Regions from separate parts of the Paenibacillus sp. F024 genome, predicted to be linked through region 3. Evidence: riboswitches for the same ligand, from Rfam matches in the RefSeq annotation. Region 3 holds a riboswitch; each other region holds the start of a gene.
The links. Region 3 has a riboswitch for cyclic di-AMP ahead of ACZYR9_RS07370 (stalk domain-containing protein). Riboswitches for the same ligand answer to the same signal wherever they lie in the genome.

Region 1 (8,249 bases), on a different contig from region 3:
GATTGGTGCCGCAAGGCAGACGCATATTCCCTTCGCTGACGATCCGGGAAAACTTGACGGTTCCGGCCAAGGATAACCGGCAGAAGGGGCAAAAGGGTTGGGATTTAGAGGGAGTTTATGAACTGTTTCCTGTTCTCAAGGAACGTGAAAACAACATGGGAACCCAACTGTCAGGAGGCCAGCAGCAAATGCTGGCGATCGGAAGAGCATTGATGACCAATCCTCAATTTATTCTGATGGATGAGCCGTCGGAAGGGTTAGCACCCGTCATTATTGAGCAGGTGGGGGATATCATCAAAAAATTGAAGCAAACCGGACTATCCATTCTGTTGGTAGAACAACATTTTTATTTGGCGTGCGATGTGGCCGATGAGGTGCTGGTGATGAACAAAGGGCAAATCGTATGGAAGGGTACACCAAAGGAGCTGTTGGCAGACGAGGAAATTCAGCATCAATATTTGGGAGTTTAGCGTGACGGAACCGTAAAGTATGTTCATATTCCCGGATGGAGGAGACTGCTTCGGCAGTCTCCTTTGTATCTTTGCAGCTTTTAGATGAACCATTTCCAGCCCATCACCGTTTTCTGTAGCCTAATCTTGCAGAGATTTCGTTGGCAGCGCTAATGATTTTGTGAATGTAGCCTTTCAGGTTGGAGGGATTCATTCGTTGAGTAGGGCCGATGACGGTCAGCGTATTGACAACCTGGCTTGTATAATCCCGAATGGGCGCTGAAATCGATACGACTCCTTCTCTCAGCTCTTCAACCGATATGGTGTACCCTTGCTCTTTAGCCTTTTGGATTAGGCTGAGGATCGATTCGGGATCGGTATTCGTTTTTTTAGTGTAGGCTTTCAGTTCTCCTTCAAGAGCCCTCTGAACGACCTGTTCATCCTGATAGGCAAGCAGGACCCTTCCTGAGCTGGTGCAGTACGCGGGGTTCCTTCTGCCGATATGGGTCAAAATTTGAACTGGGTGTTTGCACTCCACCTTCTTAATATAGATGACGTCCATGCCCTCTAATACCGCAATGTGACACGTTTCCTGAATGTCATCCACGAGTTTTTGCAGTACCGGAAGCGATTCCCTTTCAATCTCCAGATTGGTGGTGACAATGGTATTTAAATTCAAAATGGATAAGCCCAGACGATACTTCTGCGTTTCCTGATCTTTGGTGACGAATCCCTCGCTGGCAAGCGTACTCAGCAGCCGGCTGACCGTGCTTTTTCCCAACCCCAAGGTTCTTGCCAAATCGGTTACTTTTTTCTCCGGCTCATCCAGGGAAAAGCTGTTTAAAATCCGAAGAGCATTTTTGACGGACGAAAGGACATAATCGTTATTGTTCGAATGATCCATGGAGCGGTCTCTCCTTTGGTGCTGCTCTATAGTTTCATATAACAGAACATTAATCTTGTATATAGAACAAATTTATCATAGACTTCGTATAACCGCAATCCGGAGTAATGTAAAGCTGGAATGCTTTTAAAGCGGAGTGGACTATGCTCTTAAAGAAATATAGAATGAAAGTGTGATTAGCCTGAAGCCTATAAGGCGTCGATCTAAAGATGCCATAATACGAACAGTCGACATAGGAAAGGGAGTTTATATGATACGTTTTGCTGTTATCGGAACCAACTGGATTACGGAGGAGCTGATCAAGGCGGCGCGGGAGATGGAGGAATTTGCCTTGACGGCCGTGTACTCCCGCACGGAAGAGAAGGCAGAGGAATTTGCGGCCAAGCATGACATTCCCCATCGATTTACGGACTTGGAAAAAATGGCGCAAAGCGATGTGATCGATGCGGTTTATATCGCCAGTCCGAATTCATTTCATGCGCAGCAGGCGATCCTCTTAATGAATCACGGCAAGCATGTATTGTGTGAAAAGCCGATAGCTTCCAATTCCGACGAATTGAAGGCCATGATCGCGGCGGCGCAAAAAAATAACGTACTGCTTATGGAAGCCTTAAAATCCACGATGCTGCCGAATTTTCAGGCCATCCGGGAGAACTTGCATAAAATAGGACCGATACGCCGTTATTTTGCGGGATATTGTCAATATTCTTCACGCTACGACGCCTACAAACAGGGTACCGTATTGAATGCCTTTAATCCTGTATTTTCCAACGGATCTTTAATGGATTTAGGGGTCTATTGCATCTATCCCATGGCGGTGTTGTTCGGAAAGCCGGAGCAGGTCAAGGCTTTCGCCATGATGCTTGAGTCCGGGGTGGACGGAGAAGGAAGTATTCTATTGAAGTACAAGGAGATGGATGCCGTCATTATGCATTCCAAAATCTCAAGCTCTTATTTGCCGTCCGAAATTCAAGGGGAGCATGGCACCATGATTATCGACAAAATCAACCAGCCGGAAAAAGTCGAAATCCGCTATAGAGACGGCAGGGTGGAAGAGCTAACAAAGCCTCAAAAAAGCCAATCGATGTATTACGAGGTCAAGGAATTTATTGAATTGTTGAAAGCCGGGAAAGTCGAATCGGCAACAAATTCTTATGCCAATTCCGTGACTGCTTTGGAAATTATGGATGAGGCCAGACGCCAAATCGGACTTCAATTCCCTGCAGACAAGAATAACCTATAATTGCCGCTTGCTTCAATTGATGATGAAAGTGGGTTGAACCATGTATCCTATCATTGATGCGCATATTCACTTGGATTTATATGAAGAGACGGAACAGGAGAGACTGCTGGAATCTAGTCATATCTATCGGATTCAAGGCCTTATAACGGTCTCGATGAATGCGGGATCCTGCCTGCGCAATCTCCGGTTGAAGCGTCTGTTTCCCCATGCGGTTTTTCCGGCATTCGGCTACCATCCCGAGCAGGTTCTGCATTCAGGCGAAGAAGAGAAAGGTTTATTCGAATGGATTGACCGGCATCAGGATGAAATGGTGGCGATCGGCGAGGTCGGACTTCCTTATTATATGCGAAAAGAGGCTGAAGAAAGAGGCGAGCGATTTGACGATGAGCCCTACTTTCTTCTGTTGGAACGATTTGTTCAGCTGGCCGCCCGGCTGAATAAGCCGGTGGTGCTGCATGCCGTATATGAGGATGCGGACAGGGTATGCGATTTGCTTGAGAAGCAAGGAGTAGGGAGAGCTCATTTTCATTGGTTCAAGGGAAGCGCGCAGACAATGGAAAGAATGATAAAGAATGGCTACCGGGTTTCGGTGACGCCAGATGTGGTATATAAGCCGAAAATCCAAGAGATCGTTCAAGCATACCCGCTTGAGCTGCTGATGGTGGAAACCGACGGTCCATGGCCTTTTGAAGGTACATTCGAAGGGCAAACGACCCATCCGCGCATGATTCGCGAATCCATCAGGCAAATCTCTCAGCTTAAAGGGGTGCCGGAACAAGAAGCAGGGATGATATTATTTGAAAATACACGGAGCTTTTACAACCTGCCGCTGTAATGCATACACAGGTCTAGAACCATATAAATCTTCTTCTCATATGATGTTTCTATAAAACATTAGGAGGTGGGAGAGATGGATAAATTTCTGACCTATGCAGGCGGGTTGATAGGCGGTTATGCGCTTATTGAAGCTCCAGTCGAAGGTATTACAGTATTATCCGGTTTAAATACCATCCTTGATGTCGTCGGTACTTTAGCCATGATCGTTTTTGCAGGCACATTGATCGTTCGCGGCGTTTGCTCGCTTATAGGTGAATAACAAAGGAGATTTACGAAGTGAAAATTCCGTCAATCCGATCCTTTGACATGGGTTCATGTCAAGGGATCTTTTTGTTGGATTTAAAATGGAAGGAATAACGGATGGGGCCGTTCGTTTGTTTATTCAGTTTCAATGGCTTGATCCGAAGCAAACGTCCAAGCTTCACCCGGAAGAAGTTTTAACGAAAGAGCGGCTGGCGGTGCTGCTGACCAAAATGGCAAAATACAATAAGCTTGCGGCCCAATGACAAGAAAGACCGAATTTGAGCTTTGAAGATTCCGAGCTCATCCCGGCAGTTCAAACCTTTATTATGGAAGGTTTGGACTGCTTTTGTTTTTGTTGCATATCTGTTAGGATCGTGTGATAATAAATGTTTGGCATATGGAACACTAGTGCTGGGATTTTATCGAATCATTACTATTATGGAGGCAAAAATCATAGTGGAGCGCTACCCTTTTGCTTATGATCATTCCCAATCCTTCATCCAGCAGGCTGGGGAATGGATTTCTGATGTGTTTTACGATATCCTGCCCGAATCCGGCTTTGAAGTGCGCGATGAACAGATTTATATGGCATTCCAATTGGAACGGGCATTTGCCGAGAAGCAAACCATTTTCGCAGAAGCGGGAGTGGGGACGGGAAAAACACTGGTTTACTTATTATATGCGATTTGTTATGCCCGTTATATGCGAAAGCCGGCTGTGATTGCCTGTGCGGACGAATCATTAATAGAACAGCTGGTCAAGCCGGAAGGGGATATTGCCAAGCTGGCGCAGCACCTGGACTTGGCTGTTGACGCCAGATTGGGAAAGTCCCCGGACCAGTATCTTTGTCTGGTCAAGCTGGATAAAGCGAGATTCAGGGATGAGGATGCGGAACATTTCGAGCAAATCTATGAAGAGCTGCCCGGGTTTGTCCATTCTCATGAAACGCTGCAATCATTTTATGCTTACGGCGATCGGAAGCAATATCCGGATCTGAATGACGATCAATGGAACAAGATCAATTGGGACGCTTTTCAGGATTGCTTCGTATGCGACAAAAGGCACCGGTGCGGGCAGACGCTCTCCCGCGAGCATTACCGCCGGTCCGCCGATCTGATCATTTGCTCGCACGATTTTTACATGGAGCATGTGTGGACGTATGAGGGCAGGAAGCGGGAAGGGCAGCTGCCGCTGCTGCCGGACCACTGTGCGGTCGTATTTGATGAAGGGCATTTACTGGAATCCGCCGCGCAGAAGGCGCTAACCTATAAATTAAAGCATGCCGTGTTTGAAGAGCTGATCACCCGGCTGCTGCAAGGGGAAATTCGGGAATCTTTGGCTGTGCTTATTGATGAGGCGATTGCGCAAAGCGAGACGATGTTTGATTTGTTCGGGCGCAAAAGCAAGGAAATTCCCGGTTCGGACCGGAAGGAGCTGCTGCTCGACGATCAGCTGCTTCAAGAGATTCACCGGTTCCGGGCGCTGCTTACGGCAATAGAAGAAGAGCTCGTGTTTGAAAGCGGTCTTCATACATTAAATGAATATCAGCTCCGCATTGTCGAGGAGCATCTGGAAATGATGCAGAAAGCATTGAGTCTGTTTCAGCGCCCGGAGTCCTTCGTATGCTGGCTGACGGAAAGCGAGAGCGGGCTGACACTGGTGATTATGCCAAGAACGGTCATGGAAGTGCTTCGAGAGCAAGTGTTTAGTACCAAAATGCCGATCGTATTTTCATCGGCTACCTTATCCGTCGACGGCTCCTTCCGATATGTGACGGATAGTCTCGGAATTGAGCAGTATTTATCCTTTTCCGTGGCTTCTCCTTACGATTACGAACACCAAATGGAAGTGATCGCGCCCTCATGGGCCGCCGGCGGGACCTTTGCAGAGAAGATGGAGGCTGCTGTCTCGCTGCTTAAACGGACGGAAGGCAGAGCTTTGCTTCTGTTCCCGACGAAAGGGGAATTGCAGCGGTTTAAACAGGAGATCACGCTGTATCCGGATTTCATCGGCACAATGCGCTTCTTGTTTGAAGGCGATCAGGAAATCAGCCATCTTATCGCTTCCTTCCAGCATGATGAACAGAGTGTTCTTTGTGCCGTCAGCTTGTGGGAAGGGCTTGATGTGCCGGGACCTTCGTTGTCTAATGTCATAATATGGTCACTGCCTTTTCCGCCTCAGGATCCGGTCTTTATGGCCAAACGACGCGCGTCGGCTTCTCCTTTTGAAGAGGTGGATTTGCCTTATATGCTTTTGCGACTACGGCAAGGGATGGGGCGTTTGATTCGTTCCCGTGAGGATCGGGGAATTGTGGCCATTCTAAGCCCGGAACTACAGGAGCAGCCCATGCTGCGAACCCATGTGGAAGCTGTGCTTCCCTCTGGAGTGAAGCTCAAGGAATCGCTTGCTTAGACGGCGTTGGTAAACTTTGTGTCATGAAATACACACGGTATCCGTGTTACAATGGTTTCCGTTCCTTCTTGGGAACGCGACATCATAAAAGGCCGAAGCTTATTCTAAGCACGGGGGAACCCATGAACTTGGGGTGAAGCCACAGCAGTGGCCGGGTGATTGCTCTTTGACCCGAATCCGACAGCTAACCTCGCAGGCCGCACAAAGGAGAGGAATGCAGTGAAAGGTTTCAAAAAATTGGTTTTGACAGGCGTTTTGGCACTTGGCCCGATCATCGGCGCAGGCGTGGTTTCCGCTGCTCCGTCGTATACGGTATCCGGTAAAGATACGATGTGGACGATCTCGCAAAAATACGGAGTCAGTCTGAAGTCGCTTATTGCCGCGAATCCTCAAGTGGCTAACCCAAATATAATATGGCCCGGAATGGCACTGAATATACCTGGTAAGGCAGCAGGTACAGGATCGGGCAACGGTTCGCAGCAGGGGACAGGCAGCACGACACAGTCTTCTTACGCCAGCCAAGTGGTAAGCCTGGTGAACCAAGAACGTGCCAAAGCCGGTTTGCAGCCGCTTGCCAGTGACAGCGCATTGACCAAGGTAGCTTTGGACAAAGCGAAGGATATGTATGAGAAAGGTTATTTTGACCACACTTCTCCGACCTACGGGTCTCCATTCGATATGATGCAATCCTACGGTATTCGGTTTTCTTATGCAGGCGAGAATATAGCCAAGGGACAAAGAACTCCACAAGAAGTCATGAACGCATGGATGAACAGCCAAGGACACCGTCAAAACATTCTGAGCCCCAACTTCAACAAAATTGGAGTGGCTTATGTCAATGGCGTGTGGGTACAGGAGTTTATTAAAAACTAATAGAAATATGAACGAAAGACCGTCACATTGGACGGTCTTTTTTGGCGTTCCTTCAGAATCTGAAAACTTAAATTTTTATTGCTGGCATCTATAGGATGTGATAGATTTTAGTGGACATGGAAATGAATGGTGGGGGGAAGGGGATAATGAAGCAGGTCAAGCATTTAAAGAGAAGGGTACTGAAGGTATCCGCCGCATTTCTGCTGATTGGAGCACTGTTCGTTTCCGGTACGTCTCCGGCAGGGGCGCAGGGTCAAGATTCGATTCCGGCTGTCGTACAGCAAACGACATCCTCAGTCGTAGCGATCATCGGCAAACCGAGCGAGAGCAAAAGGGCATGGGAGCAAAGCCGTTATAACCTGGCTCATGGAACCGGAGTCATTGTACGCAGCGAAGGATACATATTAACGAATGCGCATGTCGTAAAGGATATGAGCAATATCATCGTGGTTACCTCCGACGGCAAATCATACCCGGGGAAAACAACGCATTACGATGAGGAAAGCGATCTGGCTTTGGTCAAAATCGTTGCTTCCGGATTAACCGCCGCAAAGTTTGCCGACCCGAAAAATATCCGGGTCGGCGAATCGGTCATGGCGATCGGTACACCGTTGTCCTTTGCCCTCAGGAACTCCGTTACCTCCGGCATCGTCAGCGGAATGGAACGTTCGGTCCAATCCAAATACCAGCTGATCCAGACCGATGCGGCGATCAATCCGGGCAACAGCGGCGGAGCACTGGTAAATATGAAGGGCGAGGTTATCGGAATCAATACGTTAAAGTATGTGGAGTTCGGCGTGGATAGCTTGGGTTTTGCAATTCCGGTAGATACGGTTCAGTATGTTCTCGATCATTTTTTCAAGTACGGGAAAGTGAAGCGGCCTTATCTTGGGCTTGAACTGGGCGAAAGCTGGGAGGCGGTCGTCGGTCTGCCGTCATCGGCCGGTCTTGAAGTGACCTACGTCGATCCCGATTCACCCGCGGCGCAAGCAGGGGTGAAGCAGGGGGATGTGCTTCAATCCATCAATTCCGTCAAAACCAGCAATTTAGTGGAATATAATGAAGCGTTAAAGAAATATTTGCCTGATCAAAGCATTGTTTTGACCCTTCTATCGGGCAGCCAAACAAAGAATATCGAAGTGAAACTAGAGGAAGATCTTTCCGCAGTGACCAAGCTGGTGCAGGATGCCGGGGGCGCTTCGATTGATGCGGACCAAGGAAAAACCTGGATCGGCGACAGTCACTTTGGCTGGTCTTTGAAATATCCGGCCGGCTTAATCAAGTTTAG
Region 2 (8,249 bases), on a different contig from region 3:
CTCGCCAATATGGGAGAACGCAATGTATTGCTTAACGGCTTGGAAAATCAAATCACGATGATCCATGGCGATTTGCGCAATGCGACCGATGATTTGGGTCACGGGGGATTTGATCTGGTAACGGTTAATCCTCCTTATCTCCCCGTTCCCAATGGGGAGCAGAATGTCAATGCTCACGTCGCGGCGGCCCGGCACGAGGTGCACTGTACGCTGGATGATGTCCTGCGGGTAAGCAGTCAGCTTGTTCGCAGCGGCGGCCGGGTAGCGATGGTACATAGGCCAAGCCGGTTGGTTGATATTTGCTGCACCATGCGAAAGTACCGGTTGGAGCCGAAACGGATTCGCTTTGTTCACCCGCGGGCGGATGCTGAATCAAACATGGTACTAATCGAGGCTCTGCGTGATGGCAAGCCCGAAGTGCGCTTGCTGCCGCCGCTGGTAGTGTACAAGAACGAAAAAGAATATACCGATGAACTGTTTGAGGTGTACTATGGACGACGGGACAAGCTTGCTTATACAAATGAACATATATAATAGAAGGAATAGATAATCGTGAACATACAAAAGAGTTATCATGATGCTGGAGGGCAGCGAGGAAAACTGTATTTGGTCGGAACACCGATCGGTAATCTCGAGGATATGACGTACAGGGCGGTTCGCGTTCTGCAGGAAGCTCAGTGGATTGCCGCTGAAGACACCCGGCAAACGCGCAAGCTGCTTACTCATTTCGACATTGGCACGCGGATGGTCAGCTACCACGAACACAATAAACATGCGAGCGGACCGGAACTGGTACGGTTGATGCAAGCAGGCGATTCCATCGCATTGGTCAGTGACGCAGGGCTGCCGGCCATTTGCGATCCCGGGGCGGATTTGGTGCGGCAGGCGATTGACGCAGGAATAGATGTTATACCGGTTCCCGGTGCTAATGCCGCGCTCTCCGCGCTCATCATGTCGGGGCTGCCGACAGAGCGGTTCACTTTTGTAGGTTTTCTGCCGCGAGACAAGAAACCGCTGGAAAAGGAGCTTACAGCACTTAAGCGTGAGCCGGGTACAGTACTCTGCTATGAATCACCTCACCGGCTTGTCAAAACGTTAACGGCCATGGCGGATGTGCTCGGAGAAGAACGTGAAATTTGTCTGATCCGGGAGCTAACCAAAAAGTATGAGGAAGCCATCCGCGGTACGGTACGAGAGTGCTTGGCACACTTGGACGAATACCCGCCCCAGGGAGAGTATTGTCTGGTTATTCGAGGTGCCGGCGAATCCGAAACCGACGATGATGCCTTATGGTGGACGGGTTTGACGCCTCAGGAGCATGTAGCACGGTACGAGGCTGAGGGCCTTGATCACAAGGAATCACTGAGACGCGCCGCTCAAGACCGCGGCGTTCCCAAGCGCGAGCTGTATAATTTGCTTCATCAGGGCAGCTGATCCGTACGCAATTCACGGTTTTGAGGTTTGAGCATTGCTGTGCCCGAGGACTTTCATCCAAGAGGTGATTCCGAACGTTAGCGCTCCTCCCGCTCAAAGGAGCATCAAGGTGCCGAGCGGGGACCAGGGGCAGCCGCCCATGGGGTCCCCCTAAGAGCAATGTGCAGGATTGCCGGCATCGGATGCATTCGCTTAAGGGGGCTTAAGGGGATGACAAAAAAAGAACCCCAATTCGTGGAAACCACGAATTGGGGTTATAGAGGAGATATGAAAAAGGTTAGAATTACCTTAGATAAAATTGCTATCTTCATTATACCTTATTTTTTTTATTTTGTCACAGGTATTGGCATTTCAGATAAACATTCGTGACAAACAATTTTTCCTTTAAAATAAGAGACGTTCTCAGCATTCCCGCAGAAGATACATGCAGGCTCATATTTCTTCAACATAATGCGCTCTCCGTCTACATAAATTTCAAGAGCATCCTTTTCACCGATGCCTAATGTTCTACGAAGCTCGATGGGAATAACCACACGACCCAGCTCATCGACTTTTCTTACGATCCCAGTAGATTTCATCATAATAAAGTTTCCCCTCTCCAAGAAGTTATAAGTTTATGAAGCATTGTGGAAGAAAATTAATCGTCATGATTCGACATAATTCTTTACGATTTATGATACCAACCATTCCCAAAATAGTCAACAAAAAAATGCATGGATTTTATGTTATTTTATGGAATCCAGCTCTATATTTGCTATAAGTTGAAGGAAAAATCGAAGATATTGTGAATTAACACACACTTTTATGAAGCGCACTGTCACGAAAAATACGATTTTTCAGTAATATATGAAATGGGTTATTTACAATATGAAGAAAAAAATGACAATTAAATTCGACACTATTCGACATTTCATTTGAATTTATTAAGATTTCTTGTCGAATCATAGTTCAATGTTTAAGGAGGAAGACTATGAATGCGCCGTTGAAAGAAGAAAAGGTATTTAAGGATCCTGTACATAAGTATGTTTATGTGCAAGACCAAACCATTTGGGACCTGATCAATACAAAGGAGTTTCAAAGACTGCGTCGTATTCGTCAGCTCGGCACATGCTTTCTGACTTTTCACGGGGCAGAGCACAGTCGGTTTTCTCATTCACTTGGCGTTTATGAAGTCACACGTAAAATCATATCCCAGTTTGAGCGGAATCAATACGAGGATTGGCCGAAAGAGGAGCGGCTGCTTTGCTTATGCGCCGCTTTGCTGCATGACGTTGGACACGGGCCGTTCTCTCATTCAATCGAAAAAACGTTCGGCACTCACCACGAAGAATGGTCGTGCCGAATTGTTCTGGGAGATACAGAAGTCAATCAAGTGCTGCGTCGCGTCTCTCCGGCCTTCCCTCAGCAAGTGGCCGACGTCATCTCCAAAACCTATCACAAAGAGATCGTCGTGAGTCTTGTATCCAGCCAATTGGATGCGGACCGGATGGATTATTTGATTCGAGACGCTTATTTTACCGGGGTCAATTACGGTACCTTTGATTTAGACCGTATATTGCGGGTTATGCGTCCGTATCAAGGTCATATTGTAGTCAAAGAGAGCGGCATGCATGCTGTCGAAGATTATTTGATGTCACGCTACCAAATGTATTGGCAGGTTTATTTTCACCCGGTAACCCGCAGTGCTGAAGTGGTGCTCCAAAACATTTTTCAAAGAGCCAAAAAGCTTTATGAAGAAGGATATTGGTTTCAATTCATGATTGCGCCTCTCCATAAGCTGTTTAAACAGCAGCTGTCGGTCGACGAATATTACTTTTTGGATGAAGCGTTTATGCAAACGGTACTGCTGCAGTGGTCCATGGAAGAGGATCCGATTTTATCCGATTTGTGCTCCCGGTTTTTACAGCGGCGGTTGTTCAAATATATAACGCTTGAGCGTTCTGATACCCGACTGTCCGATCAATTGGGAGGCCTGATGCGAAGCCTTGGAATCGACCCCGATTATTACCTGAAAATTGATTTCCCATCGGATCTGTCGTATGATGTGTACCGTCCCGGCGAACAGGATGAAAAGCTGCCTATCCTGCTGCTGGATTCCAAAAACACGCTGTCGGAAATCTCCCGGAAATCAGAGATTGTCCGCTCGATCAGCGGTATTCATATGGGTAAATTCCATTTGTATTACCCTGAAGAATTGCTGCTGAATCATGTGCAGGAATTGGACGCTGATGTTCGCATCCTGTTAGGTCTGTCCTAACTCACATTAACGTAATGGTGAAAAGGAGATTGTTATGTTAATCGACACCCATGTGCACTTAAACGTGCAAGCTTTCGATGAAGATCGACACGAAGTGATCGCAAGGGCAAGAGAGAACGGAATTGGTCGAATGATCAATGTCGGCTTTAATCGGGAAACCATTCCCAGCTCGATCGCCTTGGCGGAAAAATATGACTTTATCTATTCGACCGTAGGTTGGCATCCGACGGACGCAAAGGATATGACCCCAGAGGATTTGGAATGGATCGAATCGCTTTGCCGGCATGAGAAGGTAGTAGCCATTGGAGAAATCGGTCTGGATTACTATTGGGACACGTCTCCCAAGGATGTACAAGCCCGAGTGTTTCGTGAACAAATCCGGCTCGCGCGAAAGCTCGGCATGCCGATCGTCATCCACAACCGGGATGCGCATCACGACGTTGTGCAAATTCTGCGCGAGGAGAAGGCGGCGGAGGTCGGCGGGGTGATGCATTGTTTCTCCGGAAGCTGGGAAACAGCCAAAATGTGCCTGGACATGAATTTCTATATCTCTTTTGGCGGACCGGTCACCTTTAAGAATGCAAAGCAGCCCAAGGAAGTGCTGGAAAAGGTTCCGCTGGACCGGCTGCTCATTGAAACGGACGCGCCTTACCTAGCTCCGCATCCGTATCGCGGAAAGCGAAATGAGTCGTCTTATGTTCGTCTTGTAGCCGAGACGGCAGCCCAAATCAAAGGGATCTCGCTGGAAGAATTGGCTGAAATTACATCCAAGAATGCCGTTTCAGTTTTCGGTATAAAGTGAATTTTCACACAAAATAGGACATGCCATTTTTTATCCAAAACAAGATAATCGAAGAAAACAGGATGAAAAACTATAAGCATCCAAGAGAAAGATGGTTTTGGTTCAATAAATTCTGAAAAATAATCAAAAATGATTATAATTCAAGCTTTTTTTCAAAGTTTGTATACTTTACAATTCAAGCCTTCGCATCGTACACTCAATATTAACTTCATACGATTGCCAAATTTCCAACATCGCTGAGTTCCGTAAGGGAACGGGGGAACCGCATCGCGGATATCACAGCGCTAGGCTGTTGATAGATGGGATGTTATTTTGGGGTGAATCTTGGGGCAGGAAGCTGCTCCCGAGTAGGGCGACTCTCAAGTCCGAATCCGTCAGCTAACCTCGTAAGCGTCTAGAGAGAGGTAACATTTGTCGTCGGCTTAACTTTTCATTTTCGGAAAATGAGAAAAGTCACGGGAAGGTTCCTCTTCTCCGCTGACTTTTTTTGTTTCCCCCGTCATTGGGATAAATGTCCAAGCCGGTTCATAAAATACAATTCCAGGAGGTCGATTTAGGCAAGTGCGGTTCTGATAGCCGTTGAAGCAAACGTTGGTAATTGGAGAAGAATAAACTTTACCATAGTCGCGTCAGATCAAATCATGCATAACACTCGGATGGCGGGGCTTTAAGGAGGACCGAACAAGTGGGAGTTGTGACACCAGAACAAACCCATGAAAGACGATCATCCAGCTTGTCCTTCGCATTGCGATGGAAGCATGAAAACTTGCGTATGATATCGATCATTGCACTCATATTATTCGCTATGACTTTCATGTTTTTGATCATGTATTACGGTACGTCAATCAAAAGCGTATCGGTGGTTGTAGACGGGAAAGAGCAAACTTTCCAAACGAGAGAAACAGTTCTGCAGCACATTCTGGATGAGCAAGGCATCTCTGTCGGAGAGCACGACCGTGTGTCGCATTCTTTGGAGGCTTCGATGGAATCGGGAGACCGAGTCATTATCGAGAAAGCCATGCCAGTACAATTGACAGACGGTGGACAAACAAAAACCGTATATACGACAGGGGAAACGGTGGAGCAGCTATTTGCGGATCAGAAGATCACGCTAAATGAGCTCGATAAGGTGACTCCCGCTTTAGATTCGGCGATAGACGAAAACAGCGAAGTCAAAATTGTCCGTGTTAAGAAAGATATCGAGGAAATCAAAGAACCGATCGCCTTCGAAACGGTGAAAAAGACGGAGCCGAAGCTGATCAGGGGCAAAGAACAGGTTGTTCAAGAGGGGCAAGAGGGAGTTCTGCTCAAAAAGAAAGAAAAAGTATATGAAGACGGTGTGCTCGTATCCGAACAGATCGTTGACGAAAAGGTTCAAGCTGAAAGTGTACAAAGGATTATTGCGGTCGGAACGAAGAATCCGGTAGTGACATTATCTTCGTCTTCGCCGACATTGGAGCAGTTGACCAAAAACGGAGTGAAATTTGACGTTAAACAGGTCATCAATAACGTGAAACTGACTGCGTACAGCGCGGGGCCGGCTTCCACAGGAAAGGATCCCGATCATCCGCAGTATGGAATCACGGCGTCAGGTGCGAGAGTAACGGAAGGTCGCACGATTGCAGTCGATCCAAAGGTTATTCCAATGGGCTGGTGGGTTTATATTGAAGGGCTGGGCTTCCGCAGAGCGGAAGACACCGGCAGCGCAGTCAAAGGGAATAAAATCGACGTTTATTTCGAAAGCCATGACTATGCCGTACGCTTCGGTACCAAACAAGGAGCAACCGTATATGTCATTGGTCCTAAGAAGCCGTCGGTTGATTAAGGATGGGCAATTAGGGCAGACTCATCATATATAGAACAGTTCAAGAAGAGGTACGGCTGACGTCCCTCTTCTTTTCTCTTGTTACGAAAGAAGGTACAATGGATTCATGATCAAAGAGATTATTGTGGTTGAAGGCAAGGACGATACGGTTGCGATCAAACGGGCTGTCGAAGCGGAAACGATCGAAACCGGCGGTTCGGCAATCAATAAAGAGGTGCTAAAGCGCATCCGGCTTGCGCAGGAACGCAGGGGCGTGATCATTTTTACCGACCCCGATCATGCAGGTGAACGGATACGCAAAATCATCGCCAGAGAAGTGCCGGGCTGCAAGCATGCATTCCTGACACAGGAGGAGGCCAAGAGCCGTGGCGACATCGGAGTAGAGAATGCATCGGTTGAAGCGATTCGCTTAGCGCTCGCTAACGTGCGAACGGATTATATGGCACAAGATTCGGATATTGAATGGGACGATCTGATGGAAGCCGGGCTAATCGTTCATCCGGCCGCAGCGGCCAGAAGGCTCGAAATGGGCAGACGCCTTGGTATCGGATATTGTAACGGAAAGCAGTTTTATCATCGCTGCCGCATGTTTCAAATTACAAGAGAAGAATTTGAGGCGGCACGGCGGTATTTGGATGAAAATGAGGGATAAGCCATGAATACCAATCACAATACAGATTCGGCGGGTGCAGGACAAGCGTCTTGGGAGGACATCGCTTCGCCGAAAAGAACCAAGGAACTGATGCAGAAGTTCGGCTTCACCTTGAAGAAAAGCTTAGGTCAAAACTTTCTCATCGATCATAATATTTTACATAAAATCGTCGCTGCCGCGGAGTTGACTCCTCAAAAGGGGGCGTTGGAAATCGGTCCCGGAATCGGGGCCTTGACACAGCAGCTTAGCAAGGCGGCAGGTCGGGTTGTGGCCGTTGAAATTGACCAAAGACTGCTGCCGATGCTCGAAGAGACACTATCCCCCTATCCTCAGACCACCGTAATCCACGGCGACGTGCTGAAGGTGGACTTAAAGGAGCTTTTCGAGAAGCTTTTTCAAGACGTCCCGCAGGTTAGTGTAGTCGCCAATCTCCCTTATTATGTGACCACTCCGATTATCATGAAGCTGCTTGAAGAAAAGCTGCCGCTCGAGAATATCGTAGTCATGATTCAGAAGGAAGTGGCCGATCGGATGGCTGCAAAGCCTGGGGGCAAAGAGTATGGCAGTCTTAGTATTGCGGTTCAGTATTACTGTATCCCCGAAGTCATAGCCATCGTCCCGCGCACTGTTTTTATCCCGCAGCCGAATGTAGATTCCGCCGTCATTCGGTTGAAGGTGAGGGAGAAGCCGCCGGTCGATGTGGATGATGAGGAATTTTTCTTTGAAGTGGTGCAAGCCAGCTTCGTGCAGCGGCGCAAAACGATATATAACAATCTGGCCGCGAAATATTTCACCAAGGAAACGAAGAGCAGCCTGGAAGCCATTCTACAAGCATCAGGCATCGAACCCTCCCGCCGAGGAGAAACCTTGTCTATGGCAGAATTTTCGGTATTAAGCCGGAATCTTGCCAAAGCCCTAAGCTCCAGTTAAATCTCGATATTGGGCTATATGGGCGAATCGCCTGCACCATTTGCCTATCCTCGCCATACGATAGACGAGGAGGCGATGCAGCCATGAAACAGGGAGACCTGGTCACTCGTAAGTCGTATGGCGGTGACATTGTTTTCAAAATACAAGAAATCGTGCAGCGGCAGGCGGTGCTTCGTGGAGTGGAGCTTCGGCTCTTGGCAGATGCTCCGCTTTTCGATTTGGAACCCGTTCCTCAGCTTGATCCTTTTCAATATTCGGGTACGCTACGACCGAAATGGATCGATGCCATGAGGCGAACGAATGCTTCTCAAATCCAAGCCGACCCCTACCAAACCGATAGCTGGGGAGC
Region 3 (8,249 bases):
AATTACCCTTGCACCAAACGGTTATAAATATCGCGGTAACGCTTGGACGTCTCTTCCACTACATGTGCCGGCAAAGGATCCGGCTCACTGTTTTTATCCCAGCCTGTGCCGGCCAAATACGTACGCACAGGCTCCTTGTCCATGCCGTCGATTTCAATATCCAGCTCGTACTTTTCCTGCGCCCAGAAACGGGAGGAGTCCGGGGTGAAAATTTCATCTATTAAGATAATTTCGCCGTCAATAATTCCAAACTCAAATTTCGTATCGGCCAAAATGATGCCGCGCTCCGCGCAAAACGCATGAGCAAACTCGTACAGCCGGATGCTCTTTTCCTGCAGCTGCTCTGTGAGCTCCGCTCCAACCAGCTCTTTCATTCGCTCAATGGATATGTCCTCGTCATGGCCGACATCGTTCTTGGCGGCCGGTGTGAAGACCGGTTGGGGAAACCGCTCGTTTTTCCGCATTCCTGCCGGAAGCTTGTGTCCGTTCACTTCACCTGTCTGCTGATACTGGCGCCAGCCTCCGCCGGTTATATATCCGCGAACCACACATTCGATATCGATCCGCTGCGCTTTGCGAGTGACCATGAAGCGGTCCTTCATAATCTCGCGGTCTGTAATCAGATCGCCGAGCTTATCCACATCCCCGTGAACCACATGATTCGGCTGAATCGAAGCCGTCTGCTCGAACCAGAACTTGCTCAAGCTGTTCAGCACGTTGCCCTTGTCCGGCACCGCCGGGCTGAGCACCCAATCGAACGCCGAGATCCGGTCGGTGACCGCAATCAGATAGTGCTCGCCGAGATCGTACAGTTCTCTCACTTTGCCTTTATACAGCAGCGGCGCCTTTACATAAGCTTCCGCACTTGAAATGGCCGTTGTCGTAGCGCTCATCGTCCTTATGGCCTCCCCTTTTATCAGCTCAAGCCCAAACGCTTGAAAATCGTATCCACGTGCTTCAAATGCCAGCTCGGGTTAAATGCATCCTCGATCTCTTCCGGGCTCAACACATCGCGTACCGCCGGTGTATTCTCGATAATCTCACGGAACGGGCGCTGTTCTTCCCATGCCTGCATGGCGCGCGGTTGAACCGTATCGTAAGCCTGCTCGCGGCTGAAGCCTTTGTCGATCAGCTTCGTCATCACGCGGCCGGAGAAAGGAACGCCGTAGGTGCTCTGCATGTTGCGCTTCATGTTTTCAGGGAATACCGTCAAATTTTTCACGATATTGCCCAGTCGATTCAGCATGTAGTTAAGCAAAATCGTCGCATCCGGTAAAATAATCCGTTCCACGGAGGAATGGGAAATATCTCTTTCATGCCACAGCGTGACGTTCTCGTATGCGGAAACCATGTGACCGCGGATGACACGCGCCAAACCGGAGATGCTTTCGCAGCCGATCGGGTTGCGCTTGTGCGGCATGGCCGACGAGCCCTTCTGTCCTTTGGCGAACGGCTCCTCCACTTCACGGAATTCGCTCTTTTGCAATGCGCGGATTTCCGTTGCAAACTTGTCCAGTGAAGTCGCGACCAAAGCGAGGGTAGCCATGTACTCCGCATGGCGGTCGCGCTGCAGCGTCTGCGTCGAGATCGGTGCCGGCTTTGTGCCCAGCTTGCCGCAAACATATTCCTCTACGAACGGATCGATGTTCGCGTATGTTCCTACGGCGCCGGAGATTTTACCGTACTGCACGCCGTCAGCCGCAAAGCGGAACCGCTCCAGGTTGCGTTTCATTTCCTCATACCAGAGCGCCATTTTCAAACCGAAGGTCGTAGGCTCGGCATGTACGCCGTGTGTACGTCCCATCATCGGAGTATCTTTATAAGCGATGGCTTTTTCACGAACGATGTCGATGAAGTTAACGATGTCGCGCTCCAAAATCTCGTTGGCTTGCTTGAGCAAATAACCTAGCGCCGTGTCCACGACGTCCGTCGAGGTCAAACCGTAATGCACCCATTTCCGCTCATCCCCCAGCGTTTCGGATACCGCACGGGTAAACGCGATGACGTCATGGCGGGTTTCCTGTTCGATTTCGTAGATACGGTCAATCTGAAATCCTGCCTTTTTGCGCAGCTCGGCAACATCTTCCTTCGGAATAACACCCAGCTCAGACCATGCCTCACAGGAAAGAATCTCTACTTCCAGCCAAGCCTTGAATTTGTTTTCTTCCGTCCAAATGGCGCCCATTTCGGGTCTTGTGTAGCGTTCGATCATCGTTTCCCCATCCTTCGTTTAATTCTTTTCTATAGATTCCCAAATATGTGAAGCCTCTATCCAGCGAAATGCAGCTTCTGCAGATTCGGACAACACATTGACGTGTCCCATTTTTCTGCCTGTTTTGGCTTCTTGCTTGCCGTACAAGTGGACCTTAGCCGTCACTCCGGGCACAACCCGCTCCGATTCCGGATTCACGATCCAATCCAGCAGCGGCTGTACGTGCTCGCCCAAAACGTTAACCATCACCACAGGAGTAAGCAGCGCAGTATCGCCCAGCGGAAGGTTGCAGACCGCCCGGATATGCTGCTCGAATTGCGACGTCTTGCAGGCTTCCATCGTGTAATGGCCGGAATTATGGGGCCGCGGGGCAAGCTCGTTGACGTAAAGCTCTCCGTCGGCCGTCAGGAACATCTCCACTGCGATCAGTCCGATTACGTCAAGCTCTTCTGCAATTCGCTGAGCCATCGCTTCCGCTGCCTTCAATACCGTTTCCGGCGCACGAGCCGGAACAATGGACAGATGCAAGATATTGTTCACATGCACGTTCTCGGCCGCCGGGAATACCTTAACTTCTCCCCTCGGGCTTCTGGCTGCGATAACGGAAATTTCTTTGTCGAAGCGGATAAACTGCTCCAGCACCAGCTCCGTCTTGGCCTTACTTAAAGTATCATAAGCATCCTGAACCTCTTCAAGCGTTCGGATGACCCATTGTCCTTTGCCGTCATAGCCGCCTGTCGCCGTTTTGAGCACGCAGGGTGTTCCGAACCGCACTACCGCTTCTCGCAGCTCCTCCACATTTGTGATTTCTGCATAAGGCGCTACTTTAACTCCGGCCGCTTCAATCGCACGTTTCTCGCGCAGCCGGTGCTGCGTGGTGTAAAGCAGGCGGCTTCCCTGCGGCACATAGGATTCAGCCATCAATAGAGAGGTTACTTCCGCGTCCACATTCTCGAATTCATACGTGATGACATCCGACAGCTCCGCTAATTGCCTTGCCGCCGCCGCATCATGATATTCTGCAACGATCTGACGATCCGCCACCTGTCCGCACGGTGCATCGGGTATCGGATCCAGCGTAACAAAGCGGTAGCCCATCGCTCGTCCGGCCAAAGCCAGCATCCGGCCCAGCTGCCCCCCGCCAAGGATGCCGATCGTCGCCCCCGGCGCATGAACAAACTCCGGATTGTACGCCTTGTCTGTCACATTCCCTCGTGTCATTCCAGCACGCTCTTTTCCATTACTGTCTGTGCGATGCGCTCGCGCCGCTGCGTTACTTTTTGCTGCAGCTCAGGATCGAACGACCCAAGAATCTGCGCCGCAAGAAGGCCGGCATTCGTCGCCCCGGCATGTCCGATCGCAACGGTTGCGACGGGAACGCCGCCTGGCATCTGTACGATCGACAGCAGCGAATCCATGCCGTTAAGGGTGGAGGTTTTGACCGGAACGCCGATTACCGGCAGCACCGTCTTGGCCGCCACCATACCAGGCAAGTGCGCGGCTCCGCCGGCACCCGCAATAATGACCTTCAGACCCCGCTCTTGCGCCGACGCCGCATAGTCGAACATCAGATCAGGCGTGCGGTGTGCCGAAACGACCTTCTTCTCATAAGGCACCCCCAGCTCCTCCAGCATGTCGCATGCATGCTTCATCGTCTCCCAATCCGATTGACTGCCCATAATGACCCCTACAAGAACTGACATCTGTTATCCTCCATGTCGTTTAGCATCTATAGTGAAAGTAAAAAACAAAAACGCCCATTAGATAGATACTGAACCTCTAACGCACAGTCTATCGGCAGGACGACAAGAATACCCACAAGCGCAAGCTAAGGCCATGCACCGATGTGCTGACCTTTCTATAATACCGACGCTCACTCGTAGTCCAAAAATTTAAGGTTTTCGGGTAGAAACTTTCGGGCCTTATTCCCGATGATATACGAGATTATTCGACTTTTTCCGAACGATTTTTCCATTCTCTGATACGTCTTCAGTTTACAGGCTTTAACACTGGATGTCAACTATAAAAGACGAACATTAACTAAAAAGACACAAATAATAGTTCGCATTTGGCGCCCTATTCCCTGGGATTTTGACGGATAATGACATTCTTTAATTTCTTATTCTTTAGTTCATCAAGACCGTCTTCGACCTCGGCGACTGAGAAATTACCTGCTGCCAGCCGCTCTTCTTCGACAGACCGCCAGCGCCCGTACATGCGGATCCCTTCATCCAATAGACTTGTGAATTCTTCACGAAGAGGCTCGGCGTCACTTAATTCATCTAATAAATGAAACAACACATCTTCGCTTTTGGCATACTGCCCGCAATCTTCGTAATATAAAACAAGCTTATGCATGGTATCCGTCGGCATAGGCGCACGGTTAACGAGCGCAAGCGCCGCATCAATCCGTTCTTTGAACATCTCGGCCAATTCGCCGCGGGAATCCATTTCCCTGGCGGAGAGCAGCAGGTCAAGCGCTTTTAAGCCGTCCTTACGTGCAGCGTCCGTATAGCCATGCTCTTCCTGTGCAGCGCCCTGCGCGTTCAGCATATCTCCTAAAGCCAGCACCTTTCCTTGATCGACTTCCCCGTCCTTGGAAAGAAGGGCGAGCAAATCCTTGGTAGAAAGAGCGTGAATCAGCTTCGAATTCAGTCCCAGCAATTGACGCATCGCCTGGTTCACAAGCTCAAGAGCTTCTTGCAATCGATGATTTTGCCTTGCGGACATCACTTTATGCAGCACTTCCGCCGTCTGTTCAATCAACCGCATGAGATAATCGCGTCTGTACATGAGTCTCTCTTTCCTTTCTATCCCAGACCGTGTCTTTCTTTTTATTGTACAGGATTATGCAGCATGAGGAAAATCGGAGCTAGAAGCAATTCCATTATCGGGAAATGATTGGATGATTTTATGCATTGAACCTCAATATGATCCTATGTTAGGCTTTTAAAAGCCGAATCGTGCAGCCAATCTATGTGTACGTACGGGGGACTGAGCACCATGGGGTGAATGCGCAAAGCCTTTACAGGCCGCGCTAGGGAACAACCTCTTCCCGAACCCGACAACTAACCTCGGAGGCATAAACAGGAGGGAACATAAGCATGAATTTCCGTTTCAAAAACATGCTGCTCGCATGTGTATTTGCCGTACCTGCCGTTTTAACGACAGCTTTACCCGCGCATGCGCAGCAACCTGTACGTCTGGCCGATGACGTTAAGGTACAGGTCAACGAAAAGCTCGTGGCATTCCCGGATGCACAGCCTTTCGTGGATGAGAATCAGAAGCTCCAGGTTCCCGCGAGAGCGGTTACGGACAAGCTTGGCTACGAGCTTCACTGGGAACAAGACGGTTCCCAATTCACCATTACCATGAAGAGCGACGACACATCGGTATCGCTCACGACCGGCGATCCGACGGTTATCATTAACGGAGAGCCGACTGAGATCGATAATCCTGCCAGATTCGTAGACGGACGCGTCTATGTCCCTTTTCGGCTGATCTCCGACACGTTCGGAATCAAAACACAATGGGACAAAGTCAACCGGATTGCGATTCTTAGCATGGACGGGCAATATCACGCTCCAGCGTGGTACCGTCCGGTTAACAAGGTGCCGACTTACTCCAAAATCGTTGAAGCCAAAGCTACGGCATATACCGCGTCTGCCGATGAGAACGGCGGTTATGCAGGAATCGATTATATGGGCAACCCGCTTCGTCTGGGTACCATTGCCGTAGATCCGTCCGTTATACCGCTCGGCTCCAAGGTGTATGTGGAGGGCTATACGTATGACGGTCTTCCTGCCGGCGGAATGTACGCCACGGCCACCGATACAGGAGGTGCGGTAAAAGGCAACCGCATTGACATTTTCCTGCCGGAGAGCAAGAGTAAAGCAAGAACGTTCGGGATTCAACAAGTTAAAGTTTACGTACTAGGCTCGTAATCATATTTGATTCTCATCTGCAGCCAAAAAAAAGCAGTCGTCTCTTCCGAGACGACTGCTTTTTTTTGGCTGCCGGAGCTGTCGCATATTTTTGTTCCGGCGACCAAAACCTAAGCGAGTCATGTCAGAACGGAGGTCGAAATGTTATGCATCACAGCGTACGTCTACTTATGCTTTGTTTGGTACTCCTCTTTCTTACCGGTGGCGCCCCTCCTAGCAGTGAAGTCATCTCGAACGTGGAGACGGATCAGAAGCTGATCGCTCTCACGTTTGATGACGGGCCGAATCCGGTGTATACGCCGCAAATTTTGGATTTGCTCAAGCAATACGGTGCTAAAGGCACGTTTTTCGTGATCGGCAAACGCGTACAAATGTACCCGGCTATCGCTATTCGCGAGGTAAACGAAGGTCACGAAATCGCCAACCACACATTTGATCATCATTACTTAAAAAACTATCCCCCGGAACGTCTCGTACAAGAGATCCGTCAAACGCAGGAGGTCATATTCGATATCACGGAACAAATGCCGCATGTGTTCCGTCCCCCCGGAGGTTTTTATAACGATGCGCTGCTTCAATCCGTAAAAGACGATAAGCTGACGGTCGTGATGTGGTCATGGTATCAGGACACGCAGGATTGGAAGAAGCCGGGGGTGGACAAAATCGTCCGGCAGGTTCTGAGCAACGTACACAACGGAGATATCATATTGTTCCACGATCTGCAGGGAGATTGTACCCAGACCGTGGAGGCGCTCAAACGAATTTTGCCCGAACTGACACAGCAGGGCTATCGATTTGTCACGGTATCCGATTTGATCGCCCAAACCCGTAAGTAATGCCTTGTTATATGTTTTTCAAATGGATGTGCACTCAAAATTTGATCGTGATGCAGCCTGTCCTATGATATAATCAACTGGAACTTGGAATACATTAATCGATGTTATGAGGGATATCATGCTTTCTTTTGAAGAAAAACGCGCCGTTGTGGAATCTTTCCAGGATCTGGAACCTAAAACGGTATCCTTGGGCCGAATCAATTATCATTATGAGAAAAGCGCCTATGATAAAAAGATCGTCGTTTATCATTTGCATCCTAACGGCAACGGCTTTGTCTACGCCGGCCTTCTGCACGATTACGAAAAGGATAACAAAGGCTTGGTGAATATTCGTGATTTCTCCAAGGAACAGCTTCAAGCGATCATCGAAGCATCCATCCGCTCTCTCTCCCCTAGAACTACCGAGGAACAGGCCATTATAGGAGATGCGAAAGAAGAACGATGGATCGGTCCGGATAACCAGACGCTTGTGCTGCTTGAAGAAGACGAAATATGGTATGTATACACAGGTCTTAACCTGGAGTCCGCTTTTGAAACCTATGACGAGGCGATCGAATATCTTCGCGAGGAAGGCTTTACACGTTTGTAGCCCTATCATTCCAGGACTTAGCGACCGTTAAGGCACCTCATTCCTTTCGGGATGAGGTGTTTTTGATTTCTATCGTTACATTTTTCTTTTCTTTTTTGATAGAATGCAGTTGTTCATGATATGGGGAAGGAAAGAAGACCGGTGCCGGGTGACTATAAAAAACAAGATGCCTATTTGAGAAGCATGGCGCTTTAGGCATTGAACAGGAAACGGTCGAAGAAACAGATCATTACATGATGATAAAGCAGTTCCTGCTTGGCCGGGAACGGATGCTTAAGGAACTGTTTGCAGAGGTGGATTAACGTTCAAAAATAGGGAAAAAGCAGGTATGCTTTATTTCTAAAGGACGCCTGCTCTTGTTGCATTTTGAATTTTCGTTGGGATCAGATGGGCTTGCCATTCTTCTTCGTATTAAATCTTCCGCTTCGATTATCAATGGCCCCCGGCTGGTTGCCTACGGGAGGATCGATTTGTACCGCTTCATTTGTTGTCCTCGTATGATGCAAATCTGTGGCTCCTGCCATATGAGTGCCTAACTCTGCCAGCTCTTCATTGTCGTTGTTATTCTGAACTTTGTTCATAAATTAATTCCTCCTCGAATACGGTTTGGATTTAGGGCTTTAATACGACTTTAATGCAGTTATCCTTCTTCTCGTCAAAAAGCTCAT

Region 1: another riboswitch for cyclic di-AMP. It lies ahead of ACZYR9_RS17570 (CAP domain-containing protein); the one in region 3 lies ahead of ACZYR9_RS07370 (stalk domain-containing protein).
Region 2: another riboswitch for cyclic di-AMP. It lies ahead of ACZYR9_RS24170 (resuscitation-promoting factor); the one in region 3 lies ahead of ACZYR9_RS07370 (stalk domain-containing protein).

Annotation. Positions count from the first base shown of each region.
Region 1 covers NZ_JBVASZ010000017.1:52,710-60,958, reverse strand. The annotation lists gene ACZYR9_RS17605 (ABC transporter ATP-binding protein) at 1-470, shown strand, start outside; gene ACZYR9_RS17600 (IclR family transcriptional regulator) at 574-1,353, opposite strand; gene ACZYR9_RS17595 (Gfo/Idh/MocA family protein) at 1,604-2,596, shown strand; gene ACZYR9_RS17590 (TatD family hydrolase) at 2,637-3,431, shown strand; gene ACZYR9_RS17585 (hypothetical protein) at 3,507-3,692, shown strand; gene ACZYR9_RS17580 (hypothetical protein) at 3,778-3,939, shown strand; gene ACZYR9_RS17575 (ATP-dependent DNA helicase) at 4,133-6,088, shown strand; cyclic di-AMP (ydaO/yuaA leader) riboswitch at 6,169-6,302, shown strand; gene ACZYR9_RS17570 (CAP domain-containing protein) at 6,308-6,961, shown strand; gene ACZYR9_RS17565 (S1C family serine protease) at 7,108-8,249, shown strand, end outside.
Region 2 covers NZ_JBVASZ010000040.1:6,807-15,055, forward strand. The annotation lists gene ACZYR9_RS24145 (tRNA1(Val) (adenine(37)-N6)-methyltransferase) at 1-534, shown strand, start outside; gene rsmI (16S rRNA (cytidine(1402)-2'-O)-methyltransferase) at 553-1,434, shown strand; gene ACZYR9_RS24155 (AbrB/MazE/SpoVT family DNA-binding domain-containing protein) at 1,761-2,015, opposite strand; gene ACZYR9_RS24160 (HD domain-containing protein) at 2,405-3,691, shown strand; gene ACZYR9_RS24165 (TatD family hydrolase) at 3,726-4,493, shown strand; cyclic di-AMP (ydaO/yuaA leader) riboswitch at 4,718-4,902, shown strand; gene ACZYR9_RS24170 (resuscitation-promoting factor) at 5,179-6,318, shown strand; gene rnmV (ribonuclease M5) at 6,425-6,970, shown strand; gene rsmA (16S rRNA (adenine(1518)-N(6)/adenine(1519)-N(6))-dimethyltransferase RsmA) at 6,974-7,900, shown strand; gene yabG (sporulation peptidase YabG) at 7,984-8,249, shown strand, end outside.
Region 3 covers NZ_JBVASZ010000005.1:5,569-13,817, reverse strand. The annotation lists gene ACZYR9_RS07395 (phosphoribosylaminoimidazolesuccinocarboxamide synthase) at 3-893, opposite strand; gene purB (adenylosuccinate lyase) at 917-2,212, opposite strand; gene purK (5-(carboxyamino)imidazole ribonucleotide synthase) at 2,231-3,433, opposite strand; gene purE (5-(carboxyamino)imidazole ribonucleotide mutase) at 3,430-3,915, opposite strand; purine riboswitch at 4,073-4,174, opposite strand; gene ACZYR9_RS07375 (DUF6483 family protein) at 4,289-5,005, opposite strand; cyclic di-AMP (ydaO/yuaA leader) riboswitch at 5,157-5,310, shown strand; gene ACZYR9_RS07370 (stalk domain-containing protein) at 5,317-6,156, shown strand; gene ACZYR9_RS07365 (polysaccharide deacetylase family protein) at 6,303-6,992, shown strand; gene ACZYR9_RS07360 (hypothetical protein) at 7,111-7,581, shown strand; gene ACZYR9_RS07355 (hypothetical protein) at 7,965-8,162, opposite strand; gene ACZYR9_RS07350 (zinc-dependent alcohol dehydrogenase) at 8,194-8,249, opposite strand, start outside.